4 regions of the Methyloligella solikamskensis genome follow, and region 1 is predicted to be linked to each of the others. Evidence: predicted binding sites of a transcription regulator. Region 1 holds the regulator's gene; each other region holds the start of a gene.
What was found. The regulator LexA, encoded in region 1, represses DNA repair genes until DNA is damaged. The targets are predictions, from matches to a motif close to TGTTCNNNNTGTGTTCNG.
Positions count from the first base shown of each region.

Region 2: the regulator LexA is predicted to act here: its motif matches at 1,268-1,285, upstream of ACFQ2F_RS03515 (helicase-related protein).
Region 3: the regulator LexA is predicted to act here: its motif matches at 2,131-2,148, upstream of recA (recombinase RecA).
Region 4: the regulator LexA is predicted to act here: its motif matches at 1,474-1,491, upstream of dinB (DNA polymerase IV).

Region 1 covers NZ_JBHTJO010000001.1:1,852,466-1,855,862, reverse strand. The annotation lists gene ACFQ2F_RS09035 (ComEC/Rec2 family competence protein) at 1-1,614, shown strand, start outside; gene lexA (transcriptional repressor LexA) at 1,625-2,326, opposite strand; gene ACFQ2F_RS09025 (molybdopterin molybdotransferase MoeA) at 2,549-3,397, opposite strand, start outside.
Region 2 covers NZ_JBHTJO010000001.1:710,187-713,583, reverse strand. The annotation lists gene ACFQ2F_RS03525 (DUF3108 domain-containing protein) at 1-531, shown strand, start outside; gene ACFQ2F_RS03520 (YciI family protein) at 785-1,168, shown strand; gene ACFQ2F_RS03515 (helicase-related protein) at 1,506-3,397, shown strand, end outside.
Region 3 covers NZ_JBHTJO010000001.1:2,285,061-2,288,457, forward strand. The annotation lists gene alaS (alanine--tRNA ligase) at 1-610, opposite strand, end outside; gene recA (recombinase RecA) at 890-2,035, opposite strand; gene ACFQ2F_RS11080 (cation transporter) at 2,243-2,899, shown strand; gene ACFQ2F_RS11085 (KTSC domain-containing protein) at 2,911-3,117, opposite strand; gene ACFQ2F_RS11090 (KTSC domain-containing protein) at 3,265-3,397, opposite strand, start outside.
Region 4 covers NZ_JBHTJO010000001.1:277,247-280,643, forward strand. The annotation lists gene ACFQ2F_RS01335 (type 1 glutamine amidotransferase domain-containing protein) at 1-197, opposite strand, end outside; gene dinB (DNA polymerase IV) at 277-1,383, opposite strand; gene ACFQ2F_RS01345 (DUF763 domain-containing protein) at 1,514-2,785, shown strand; gene ACFQ2F_RS01350 (alkene reductase) at 2,930-3,397, shown strand, end outside.

The sequences.
Region 1 (3,397 bases):
TTCGGCCGCAAGGCCTGGTTCATGGGGCTGGGGGCAGTCGGCTATGGCACGAGCCGCATCACGCTTCTGGAAGACGCGCCGCGCCCGCCGGCCTCCATCCGGCTCTGGGTGGGGATCGACCGGATCCGCAGCGCCATCAACGCGCGGATCGATGCCAGCCTGCCGGGAGAGGAGGGGGGTCTCGCAAAGGCGCTGATCACCGGCGACCGCGGTGGCGTTTCCGACGAGGTGCAGCAAGCCATGCGGGATTCCGGCCTCGCCCATATCCTGTCCATCTCAGGCCTGCACATGATGCTCATGGCCGGCACGGTGTTCTGGGCCGTCCGCGCGCTGCTCGCTTTCCTGCCCGCAATCGCCCTGCGTTTCCCGATCAAGAAATGGGCGGCCGTCGCGGCCCTCGCCGCCGCACTCTTCTATCTGGCGATCTCCGGCGCGGCCCTCCCCACAATCCGCGCCTGGATCATGATGAGCATCGTGCTGCTCGCGGTGATTCTCGACCGGCCCGCCATCACCATGCGCAACGTCGCGCTTGCCGCGCTGGCCATCCTGATCGTGGCGCCAGAATCCGTCTTCGATCCAAGCTTCGAGATGTCCTTCGCTGCCGTGATCGCGCTCGTGGCCATGTATGAGGCGATGGCGGGCCGCAAGCGGCCTCAAGCCCAGGATGTCAGTCGAACCTGGCGGATATTGCGTTACGGCTGGCTAGCCATCTGGGCCACGGCCGTCACCACCACCATCGCCGGCCTCGCCACCGCGCCCTTCGCCGCCTACCACTTCCACCGCGTCGCCTATTACGGGCTGGCGGCCAACCTCCTGGCTGCGCCCATCGTCGCCCTCGTGGTCATGCCCATGGCACTGCTCTCCGTCGTCGCCATGCCATTCCACCTAGAACACCTGCCGCTGCTTCTGATGGGCTACGGGCTCGACGCCATGGTCTGGGTCGGTACGACGGTCGCTAGCTGGCCCGGCGCCATCTCCATCGTCCCCAGCATGTCGGGCGTGAGCCTCGTCCTCATCGTCGCCGGCGGTCTCTGGCTCTGCCTCTGGCACGGCACCCTTCGCCAGGCGGGATGGGCAGCCATCGCACTCGGCCTCTTCGCAGCCGGCGCCGCGCCACGCCCCGATCTCTTGATCGAACGGGAAGGGGAGGCCATGGCAGTGCGGGGAGAGGACGGCCGGCTCGCGCTTCTACCGGACAGCCACAAGAACTACAGCGTCCACAAATGGCTGGAAGCGGATGGCGATGCCCGTGAGGCGTCGGAAGCCGCCAAGAATGACGCGTTCTCCTGTGATTCCCTCGGCTGCCTGACGGCTCTTGCCAAGCATCCCGTTGCCTTTCTCACGAGCCCAGGCGCGGCGGAAGAGGATTGCCGCCATGCGCAAATCCTGATTGCAAAGTTCTACGTGCCGAGAAGCTGCACCAGGCCGCCAATCCTAGTGGACCGACGATCTCTGAAAGAGAGGGGCGCTCACGCTCTCTATCTGGATGAAGAAACCATCCGCATTGAAACGGTGGCGCAGGCGCGCGGAAACCGGCCGTGGGCCGTGACCACACGAGCAACGGAGAGCGCGGCAGCAAAAACCGCCGCGATCGTCAAAATCAGCAGGAAATAGTCGGGAGAGGCTAGTAGCGGCGGATCAGGCCGACGAGACGGCCCTGCACGCGCACCCGGTCCGGACCGAAGATGCGGGTCTCGTAAGCCGGGTTAGCGGCCTCCAACGCGATGGAATCACCCCGGCGGCGCAGACGCTTCAACGTAGCTTCTTCCTCGTCCACCAGCGCCACGACGATATCGCCGTTATCGGCCGTGTCGGACCGGCGCACGATGATCGTATCACCTTCCAGAATGCCGGCCTCGATCATGGAATCGCCCTTCACCTCCAGAGCGTAATGTTCGCCCTTGGTAAGGATCTCCGGCGGCACGTCGATGGAGTGGCTGCGGTTCTGGATCGCCTCAATCGGCACACCCGCCGCGATCCGCCCCATGACGGGGACGGAGACGTTCTGCGGCTCGTCGGAATCGGCCAGCGCCGGCTTGCGGCCGAGGCTGCCTTCGATCACCGCCGGCGAAAAGCCGCGCTGACGCCCAGCACCCAACGGCTGGGGCATGGATTCGGGGAGCTTCAGGATCTCCAGCGCCCGCGCCCGATGGGGCAGGCGGCGCAGAAAGCCGCGCTCTTCCAAAGCGGTGATGAGCCGGTGAATGCCGGATTTGGAGCGGAGATCCAGCGCCTCCTTCATCTCGTCGAAGGAGGGCGGCACACCCGTCTCCTTCAGCCGCTCATGAATGAACATGAGGAGGTCTTTCTGTTTCGAAGTTAGCATATCCGCCCCTGAGAAAAATTCGGTCGCCCCAAACCTCTGCCTCACGATCGCGAGCCACGAGGTCTATGGACAAAGCATGAACAACACTACATGTTCTAGTTGTGTTCCGCAAGAGGCTCGGCGAAAAATCCAGGTGCCCCCGCGACACGCCATTCAGAATCTTCAGCTTTTGGGCTGATTCGGTTGCCGAGGCCTTAACGGAAGGCCTGCCGCCGCACGGGCTCAGAGATCAAGCGGCAGGATGGAGACGGTCTCGCCGCGCTCGGCCGCCGGCGCTTCGGGCGCCCGCACGATCAGGCAATCCGCCTTGGCGAAGGCCGCCATCAGGGAGCTGTCCTGGGAGGTTTGCGGCGAGACGAGCCGCTCGCCGGCCCCATTCCATTTCGAGGTGGCGCGGATGTAATGCTGGCGCGGCCCGTTCTCCTTCAGAGGCCCGGCCAGGATCGCCGTCTGGCGCACCGCGTCACGGTCTGGAAGCCCAAGCATCCGGGCCAGCATGGGCCGCAGAAAGACATGGGCACAGACCATGGCGGAGACGGGATTTCCGGGAAGGCCGAGAACTCGCTGCTTGCCGCGCGTACCGAAGATCAGCGGCTTGCCGGGCCGCATAGCGATCTTCCAGAAATCCAGTGTCATGCCTTCGGCTTGAAGCACCTGACCCACCAGATCCCGGTCGCCCACGGACGCACCGCCCACGGTCACGAGGATATCGGAATCTGCGGCAGCCGCGATCAGGCTGCTCAGACTGTCGGGCGTATCCTCCGCGATCCCCAGCATATCGGCCTCACCGCCAGCTGAGAGCACCAGAGCGCAAAGCCCGTAGGGCACCGAGGAGATGATCTGGTCCGGCGCGGGATCGAACCCCGGCGGCACCAACTCGTCGCCCGTCGCCAGGATCGAAACAATCGGCTTCTTCCGCACCTTGAGCGACGTGGTGTTGGCAGCGGCTGCGAGCATCATCTGCCGCGGGCCCATCAGGGCACCGGCCTCGAGTACCGTCTCGCCGCGATGGAAATCCTGACCATGCGGACGGATATGCCGGCCGGGCTCCGCCTCCCGGATCGTCACGCG
Region 2 (3,397 bases), 1.1 Mb from region 1:
CGCGGCGGCAAGGCGGTGGAAGAGGTCCGCATGTCCTTCGCCAAGGGCACCGTGACCGAGCTCGACCTCGTGCCCCGCAAGGAGCCCCAGGCCGACACCGTGCCGATCACGGCCAAGCAGCTCAGGAATTCTCTCGATCCCATGAGCGCGGCGTTCCTGTTCGCCCGCTCCACGGACACTAGCGGCGATCTGAGCGTCTGCCGCCAGACCGTGCCGGTCTTCGATGGGCGGATGCGCTTCGACATCAAGCTGAGCCCCAAGCGCCGGGTGGATATCCCGAAGGGCGGCGCCTATTCCGGCCCCGCTGTCGTCTGCAAGGCAAAATACGTGCCCGTAAGCGGCCATCGCCCGTCCAACGACGGGGTGCGCATGCTCTCCACCACCGAAGAGATCGAGCTCTGGCTGGTCCCCATGGCCGGCACCGGCCTCTACGTGCCCTATAAGGTCTCGATCCCGACCTCTATCGGCTACGGCGTCGCCACCGCGACCTCGTTCCAGGTCTCCGGCGCCAAGCGCGCCAGCCTCGACTGATCTGCCAGCCGACGCTGCATCGCTTCCACCCAAAAGTTAACGGCCCCTCCGTAAAGCCCCGTGTTCTGCGGGGAACAGAGGGCGAAGATTAACACTCCCCTGATTCGTGCGGTGTTCGTTCCCGGATGGTTTCTCCATGCCCTTTTGCTCTCCCCGACAGAAAATTTTCTTCCTGATGTCGAATTGTCCGGGCTTCATTCGTCATGAGGACAGGACGGCTAATTGGAGCCGCCAACCTTGAGGAGACACCACGATGAAAGTGATGGTCCTGGTGAAAGCCACGGAAGACTCCGAAGAGGGCCTCAACCCGACCGCAGAGTTCGCCCGGCTCATGGAGGAGATGGGCAAGTTCAACGAAGAGCTGGTGGCCGCGGGCATTCTGCTGGACGGCGATGGGCTGAAACCGTCCAAGGACGGCAAGCGCGTCGCCTTCGACGGCAAGAGCCGCAAGGTCATCGACGGTCCTTTCACCGAGACCCGCGAGCTGGTCGCCGGCTACTGGCTTTGGGAGGTGAAGGATATGGCTGAGGCCGTGGAATGGGTGAAGCGCTGCCCGAACCCCATGCCGGGGCCGAGCGAGATCGAGATCCGCCCGCTCTACGAGTCGGCCGATTTTGCCGAGATGGGCACGCCCTAGACCCTGGAACGGGAAGCAAAGCTGCGAAAGTCGCTGAAAAGCTAGCCGAGCCAGCTCGCCAAACCTTAACGGCGCCCCCTCGAAACACTACATGTCGTAGGGAACAGAGCCGGAAAATTAACACCCCCCTGATTCGGTCCGACTCTGTTCTCGCGCTGTTTCCATCCGAGAGTCTGAGCGATTTCGATCGATCTGACCCGCTTCACGTGGCGTAGACGCCCGAGTCACAAGAACGAAGCAGGAATCATCGAGAGTCAGCGATTCGGACGAGATTCGTTCCCGGCCCGTTCCGGGATTCACCTTGATTTCCCCGTCGCAAGCCTGAAAGGTGGCGAGGATGAGTTCTCCGTCAGCTCCGAGATCCGGCGGCCCCGTCAGCCGCGGCGCACAGTTGCGCGGCCGGGGCGTCACGGCGGTGCTCGGCCCCACCAACACCGGCAAGACCCACCTCGCCATCGAGCGGATGCTGGCCCATGATGTCGGCATCATCGGCCTGCCGCTGCGCCTGCTCGCCCGCGAAGTCTACGACAAGGTCGTGGCCCGCATCGGCGCCTCCCAAGTCGCGCTGATCACCGGCGAGGAGAAGATCAAACCGGCCAACGCCCGCTATTACATCTGCACGGTCGAGGCCATGCCGATGGATATCGAGGCGGATTTCGTGGCCATCGACGAGATCCAGCTCGCAGCCGACGACGAGCGCGGCCATGTCTTCACCGATAGGCTGTTCAATGCCCGGGGGCTCAACGAGACGCTGCTTCTGGGCGCCGCCACCATGCGCGAGGCGATCCACGATCTCCTGCCCGGCGCCAATCTGGTCTCGCGGCCCCGGCTCTCCAAGCTCACCTACGCAGCCGACAAGAAGATCACCCGCCTGCCCCGGCGCACGGCCATCGTCGCCTTCTCGGCCAACGAGGTCTACGCCATCGCCGAGCTGGTGCGCCGCCAGCGCGGTGGAGCCGCGGTCGTGCTCGGCGCGCTCTCGCCCCGCACCCGCAACGCCCAGGTCGCGCTTTATCAGAACGGCGATGTGGATTTCCTGGTCGCCACGGATGCCATCGGCATGGGGCTGAACCTCAATGTCGATCACGTGGCCTTCGCCGGCATCCGCAAATTCGACGGCCGGGTCCACCGCAACTTGAGCGCATCGGAGCTCGGTCAGATCGCCGGCCGCGCCGGGCGCTACATGAACGACGGCACCTTCGGGGTGACGGGCAAGGTCCCGCCCTTCGATCCGGAGTTGGTGACCCAGCTTGAGGACCATCACTTCGATCCCGTCACGACACTGCAATGGCGCAACCGTAAGCTCGACTACGGCTCCATCGACCGGCTGAAGGAAAGCCTGAAGGTGACGCCGGACAACCGGCGGCTGATGCGCGCACGTATGGTCGACGACGTCATCGCCCTGGAGAATGTCTCGTCAGACGATAAGATCCGCGAGATGGCCAAGGCGCCGGCCGCCATTGGCCTGCTCTGGGAAATGTGTCAGATCCCCGACTACCGGAAGATCTCGGCCACCAGCCATGCGGAGCTCATCGCCACGCTTTACGGCTTTGTGATGAGCGATTCGGGGCGCATTCCGGCAGACTGGTTCCGGCAGCAAATCGAGAGATGTGAACGCACCGATGGCGATATCGACACCCTTTCGGCGCGCCTTGCCCAAATTCGGACATGGACCTTCGTCTCTCATCGGGGTCAGTGGCTCGAGGATCCAGAGTATTGGCAAGGACGCAGCCGCGAGATAGAGGACACGCTTTCCGATGCTCTGCACGAGCGGCTGGCCCTGCGCTTTGTCGATCGGCGGACATCGGTCTTGATGCGGCGCCTGCGCGACAAGGAGGAATTCGTGGCGGAGGTCGGTAGCGACGGAAAGATCCTGGTCGAGAACCACTATGTCGGCCAGTTGCAAGGCTTTCTCTTCACGGCGGATGCCGGCGGCGAGGGCATTCACGGCAAGGCTGCGCGCCATGCGGCGAGCAAGGTGGTCTCCCAGGAGCTGACGGACCGGGCCCAGGCCCTGTCGGACGCGCCCGATTCGGAGATCGCGCTCACGCCCCATGGCCGTGTGGTCTGGAAGGGGGCGGAGATCGCCCGGCTGGAGCGCGGCGAAACGGCGCTGAAGCCCCGGATTCAGATCATCGCCGGCGAGCATCTGACGCCACCGGACCGCGAGCGCATCGAGAACCGTCTCGAAACCTGGCTCGACCATCATCTGGAAGCCCGCATCGGCCC
Region 3 (3,397 bases), 430 kb from region 1:
TCTCCACGAAACGGTCGCCGTCTTCGTCGGGGCTTCCCGGCGGCCCCCCTTGGATGCCCTCGCCGTGATCGTAGAAGATCTCCGAACACGGACCGCAGGGGCCGACCTCGCCCATGGACCAGAAATTGTCGGAGGTCGAGATGGGGATGATCTTGGAGTCGGGGAAACCGGTGACCTTTTTCCAGATCTTCGCCGCTTCCTTATCCTCGCCGTAGACGGTGACGAGGAGCTTCTCCGGCGGCAGGCCGAAGCCTTTCGTCAGCAGCTCCCAGGCGAGCGGTATCGCCTCTTCCTTGAAGTAGTCGCCGAAGGAGAAATTCCCCAGCATCTCGAAGAAGGTGTGGTGGCGGGCGGTGTAGCCCACATTGTCGAGATCGTTGTGCTTGCCACCGGCGCGCACGCATTTCTGGGATGAGACCGCCCGGGGGCTCGGCGCCTTCTCCGCACCGGTGAAAACGTTCTTGAACGGCACCATGCCCGCATTGACGAACATCAAGGTGGGATCGTTATGGGGCACGAGTGGAGCCGACGGCACGATCTCGTGATCGCGCTTGCCGAAATATTCCAGGAAGGCCGTCCTGATCTCGTTGACGCCGGTGCTTTCGCTCACGGGCAAATTCCAAAAATGGTGACGATAAAAGATCGCATCAAAATCTCGAAGCTGGCGCGCATGTTTGGGGGCGCGGCGTCCCCGCAAACCCTTATCCGCAAAAGGTTAGCGCAAATCTGAAACGCCGGCTGAGACATATGATGGCAGAAAGACGCTGTCCAGCCGCGAAGACGACAAACGCCGCCTCAATATGAAGCGGCGTTTGCCTAAATCTCAGGGATCGGTTGGACGGGCCGGAGTGTTTTCCGGCCGGAACCACGCTTCTACGCGCGAATGCTCTTAAGCCCGGCTTTTGCGCTTACTCTCAATGGGGGTCACGGACTCCTTGCCGTCGCCCTCCTCCGCGTCGGCGGCCTCGGCGTCTTCTTCGGCGCCTATGGAGTCGTCGAAGATCCGCTCGGCGATGAGCCCGGCATTCTGGCGCACCGCCGCTTCGATCTTCGCCGCAACGTTCGGATTTTCCTTCAGATAGGTCTTGGCGTTCTCACGGCCCTGACCGATCCGTTCGGAATCGACGGAGAACCACGAGCCGGACTTCTCCACGATGCCGGCCTTCACGCCGAGATCGATGAGCTCGCCCGTCTTGGAGACGCCCTCGCCATACATGATGTCGAACTCGACCTGCTTGAACGGCGGGGCGACCTTGTTCTTCACCACCTTGACGCGGGTCTGGTTGCCGACCACCTCGTCGCGCTCCTTGATGGCGCCGATGCGGCGGATATCGAGGCGGACCGAAGAATAGAACTTCAGGGCGTTGCCGCCGGTGGTGGTCTCGGGCGAGCCGAACATCACACCGATCTTCATGCGGATCTGGTTGATGAAGATCACCATGCAGCGGGATTTGGAGATGGAGCCTGTGAGCTTGCGCAGGGCCTGGCTCATGAGCCGGGCCTGGCTGCCCATCTGCATGTCGCCCATTTCGCCTTCCAGCTCGGATTTGGGCGTCAGCGCGGCGACCGAATCGACGACCAAAACGTCGATCGCTCCGGACCGCACTAGAGTATCGGTGATCTCCAGCGCCTGCTCGCCTGTGTCGGGCTGGGAGATCAAAAGATCTTCCAGATTCACCCCAAGCTTATTGGCGTAGACCGTATCGAGGGCGTGCTCGGCATCGACGAAGCCGCAGATGCCGCCCTTCTTCTGAGCCTCGGCAATCACATGCAGGGCCAAGGTCGTCTTGCCCGAGGATTCCGGCCCATAGATCTCTATGACACGGCCGCGGGGCAGACCGCCGATTCCAAGCGCGATATCGAGGCCAAGAGAGCCGGTCGGGATCGACTCCACCTCGACGATCTTCTCGTTGGCGCCCAGCCGCATGACCGAGCCCTTGCCGCAATTCCGCTCGATCTGCGAAATCGCTGCCTCAAGCGCTTTTTGTTTGTCCATTTCAGCTCCCTCGACGAGGCGCAGCGCAGCGTTCGACATCGGATTTCTCCCCTTTTCACACGCGATTCGGGCGTGGGTAAATGGATAAGTGCGGTTGCGTTCGAATTGACGGAGACTGTACACGCTTTGTTCTATGTTCGCAAGATGTTCTTCTGCGAAACTAACCTTACCGCCCGATTGCCTATCCCGCTTGGTCCTCGCGCCCCCTGCCCTTACCTTTCCCCCATGGCTTGCTGCTGCTCGGAAATGGATTCTGCCCAGACGGCCCGCTGGCGCGCGGTGCTGTGGGTCGCGCTCGCGGTCAATCTGGCGATGTTCGTCGTTGAGCTGACCGCCGGTCTGCTGTCCGGCTCGGTCTCGCTCCTGGCCGACGGGATCGACTTTGCGGGCGATGCGGCGAATTACGCCATCAGCCTTGCGGTGGTCGGGCTGGCGCTTCAGTGGCGGGCGCGGACCGCGCTCCTGAAGGGCGTCACCATGGCGGCCTTCGGGATCTGGGTGATCGGGCAGGCTGTCTGGCATTGGGTGAGCGGCGTGGTGCCTGATGCCCCGGTCATGGGTGTGGTCGCCGTGCTGGCGCTCGCCGCCAATGTGGGTGTCGCCGCCCTGCTCTACCGTTACCGGGAGGGCGATTCCAACATGCGGTCGGTGTGGATCTGCTCGCGGAACGACGCCTACAGCAATCTGGCGGTGCTGGCTGCGGCGGCCGGCGTGTTCGGCACAGGCTCATCGCTCCCGGATATCGCGGTGGCCTGCGTGATGGCGGGGCTGGCGCTGCATGGCAGCTACACGGTGATCCGCCACGCGATCTCCGACATTCGCCACGACAAGGCTGGCTCTGAAGAGGCTGGCGACGACGCGGCGCGCCGAGAGGCTGCGGGGCAGGAAGAGCCGGCAACCTGACGCTGACCGCCCTAGCCCGCCTGGTCGAACCGGCGGAACTGATAGTTGTCCCGGATATTTTCGTTGAAATACGCCCCCGTGGAGGGTGCGGCGGCGAGCTCGCGATAAACGATCTCGGGCACCGCGTCATAGACGTAGCGGCGCCCCGACTGGAAGATCACGGTTAGACGTTGGGAGTCGAAATCGTAGAAGAAGGTGCGGATGACGCTTGAGGGCATCTCTTCAAAGCTCCAGACCATACAGCCCAAGAATTTGGGCGGCCACGGATGCGCGGCCTGCCTGATATATGGTCCCGGAGGGGGCCGCGTTTAAGCCCTCTTGGAAGCTCCTTGCTAAGGCCCCCTGCCCGCTCACCAAATCCGGTTTTAGGTGGCGAAGGCCGGTATGCCCCGCAGCGGCTCCACCACATTGCCGGCAAAGGTGGACGGAAAATTCTGGCGGATATGGTCGTTGTAGAAGCGCCCCTGGGAGGGCGCGTCGAGGAAGGCCTGATAAACT
Region 4 (3,397 bases), 1.6 Mb from region 1:
CCATCGGGCTCCAGAGAACGCGGATCGATGGGCGCTTCGCCGCCTTCAATGGACGCCAGGGTCACGTCGGCGCCCTCGTCGACGAAGGCATAGTAAGGCGTCGCCAGCTCCTCGAACCAGAGTCCCGTAGGTTCACCGCCCGGCCCCATGGTGGCGGCGGAGGTGAGAATGACGAGCACGTGCAGCGGATTGGCCATGAAGAGTTCCTCTGTCGATTGGTTTCGGCCGGCGTTCCTCATCTAGAAAGCCGCGAGAGCCGAGACAAGGCTGCCGCTCTCAGGACTCGGCCAGCAGATCGAATTGGCGCTGCGATTCCATCTCTGCCTCGGTCGCAAGCGGGAAGCCTGAGACGGTCACACCGAGGAGGCGGATGCCCTTCTCGCCGACGGGCGCGCGGCGCACCAGCATGCGGCTGATCTCGTAGAGCGCGTCCCGGCTGGAGACCACTTGCGGCTGGCTATGGCTGCGCGTGATCTGTTCGAAATCGGCGTATTTCACCTTCACGGTCACAGTGCGGCCGAAAGCGGTGTTCTTCTCGCACCATTCCCAGACTTTCTCCGCCAGCTTCAACAGGGCTTCGTCCACCGCAGCGAGATCCATGAGGTCTTCCGCGTAGGTGCGTTCCGTGCCGGAGGATTTGCGGATCCTGTCGGGGGTGACCCGGCGGTCGTCTTCCCCTCGGGCGATGGTGTAGTACCAGCGCCCGGCCTTGCCGAAATGGCGGGTGAGATCGTCCAGCGCCATGGCGACCAGATCGGCGCCGGTGAAAATCCCCAGCCCATTCATCTTCCGTGTCGTGGCCGGCCCGACGCCGTGGAACTTGCCGACGGGCAGCGAGGCGATGAAGGCCTGCCCAGCGCCCGGCCGGATGACGAACTGACCGTTGGGCTTACGCTGGCCCGAGGCGAGCTTGGCGAGGAACTTGTTGTAGGAGATGCCGGCCGAGGCTGTGAGGCCTGTCTCGTCGGAGATGCGCTGGCGAATTTCCCGGGCCGTCTCCGTTGCCGTCGGGATCGCCCGGCGGTTTTCGGTGACGTCGAGATAGGCCTCGTCCAGAGAGGCCGGTTCGATGAGCGGCGTGTATTCGGTGAAGATCTCGCGGATCTCCTTGGAGATGGCGCGATAGGTATCGAAGCGCGGCTTGATGAAGATCAGGTCGGGGCATTTGCGAAGCGCGGTCGTCGACGGCATGGCCGAGCGCACCCCGAAGACCCGGGCTTCGTAGCTGGCGGCCGCCACCACACCCCGGGCCGCGCCATGACCGACGGCCACGGGCTTACCTCTCAGCTCCGGATTGTCCCGCTGCTCCACGGAGGCGAAGAACGCATCCATATCGATATGGAGGATCTTGCGGATGGCGGCTTTGCGCGCGGAGTCGGACATCGGCACCGGCTATAGCATCTCTCCAGGGGCCCTGCTTGCCGCCACCAAAACACCGGAGCACTGGAAGCGGGCGGCGGAATCATGATATTTCGTTCCGCATTCGTTCGCAATCTCGAGGCACGGATTCACCATGGCGAGACGCGCCGGCAGCGCCGATCTGCCGCTCCATAACGGGCGGGTCCCCGCCTGGCTTGGGCAGCGGATGACCAAGCTCGGGGCGGTGATCGCGGAAGCAATCGTGCACGAATACGGGCGCGACGAATTCCTGCGCCGCATGGCCCATCCCTTCTGGTTTCAGTCATTCGGTTCGGTGATGGGCATGGATTGGCATTCCTCAGGCATCACCACATCCGTGATCGGCGCCTTGAAGCGCGGATTGAACCCCATCGCAGGCGAGCTCGGCATCCATGTCTGCGGGGGGCGGGGCAAGCATTCCCGCGCCACGCCGGGCGAGTTGCTCGATATCGGCGACCGGGTCGGGCTGGACGGCGGTGCGCTCGGCCAGGCGAGCAAGCTAGTGGCCAAAGTGGACAGCGCAGGCGTCCAGGACGGGTTCGACCTCTATCTGCACGGCTTCATCGTCACCGATGACGGGCAGTGGGTCGCGGTGCAGCAGGGCATGAACGGCGATAAGCGCCAGGCAAGGCGCTATCACTGGCTGTCGGAAGATCTGAAGAGCTTCGTTGATGCGCCCCATTCGGCTATCGATGGGAAGAATCAGGGCGAGATCGTCAATCTCACCGACCGCAGGGCGGAGGCCTCTCGGACGGGCCAGCTGTCGCTGCTGAGCGATTTCGGGCCGGACAAGATCATTGGAGAGGTGGCGGCGCTGCGCCGGTCGGCGGAAGCCGCGCCCCAGCCGGCCCAAGGCATGCTGCCCCATCTTGTCATGCCGGAGCATCACGATTTGCGCGCCGGCGACGTAGTGCTGCGGCGGCTGCATGGCGCGTTGGCCGCGGCGGCCGATGCGGGACCGAAGGATTTCTCCGATCTTCTGATGGTACCGGGGGTCGGCGCGCGCACGGTCTTCTCACTGGCCCAGGTCGCCGAGGTGGTACATGGCGCGCCCTGCCGCTTCTCCGACCCGGCACGTTTTTCCCTGGCCCATGGCGGTAAGGACCGGCACCCCTATCCCGTGCCGACGCGGGTCTACGACAAGACGCTGGCCGTGCTGCGGGACGCGCTGCACAAGGCCAAGCTCGGCAATGACGATCGGCTCGCCGCCATCAAGCGGCTCGATACCCAGGCGCGGCAGCTGGAGCGGCGCGTGGGCGGACCGTCCTTCGACGCCTTCGTCGACGACGAGCGGGCCCACTCTCACGAGTATGGCGGCCGGAGCGTGTTCGGCCGGGAAGAGGCGCCGGCCGCAAAGCCATCCCGCCCAAGGAAGGCTAGCGCCTGAGCCACATTCTCTGTACCGTTCGGTCCGTTTCCTTGAAGCGCGCCGCTCCGCGCCTATCTCGTTTGGAGCGGCCCATTCCGCCGTATGCCCGGAACACCCTCGCCGTCCCGGGTCTTTCCAGATTTTCTACTTGAGGAGTTGTTCATGTCCACGGACGAGGCCGTTTCCCCGCTGTTTCGCGAACTCAAGATGGGCGACCTGACCTTGCCCAATCGCATCGTCATGGCGCCGCTGACCCGGGCGCGTTCCACCTATCCCGGCCATGAGCAGACGCCGCTTCATGCGCTCTACTACGCGCAGCGGGCGGGCGCGGGCCTGATCATTTCCGAAGCGACCCAGATCAGCCAGGAGGGCCAGGGCTATGCCTGGACGCCGGGCATCTTCACCGACGAGCAGGTGGAGAGTTGGAAGGTCGTCAACGACGCGGTTCATAATGCGGGCGGGCGGATTTTCTGCCAGCTTTGGCATGTGGGGGCCATCTCCCATTCCGTGTTTCAGCCCGATGGCGGCCAGCCGGTTTCCTCAAGCGTGTGGACGCCGGAAGGCCAGGCCTTCGTGGGCTCCTATCTGGACGAGGGGCCCATGGTGCCCCACCCGGCGGCGCGGGCGCTG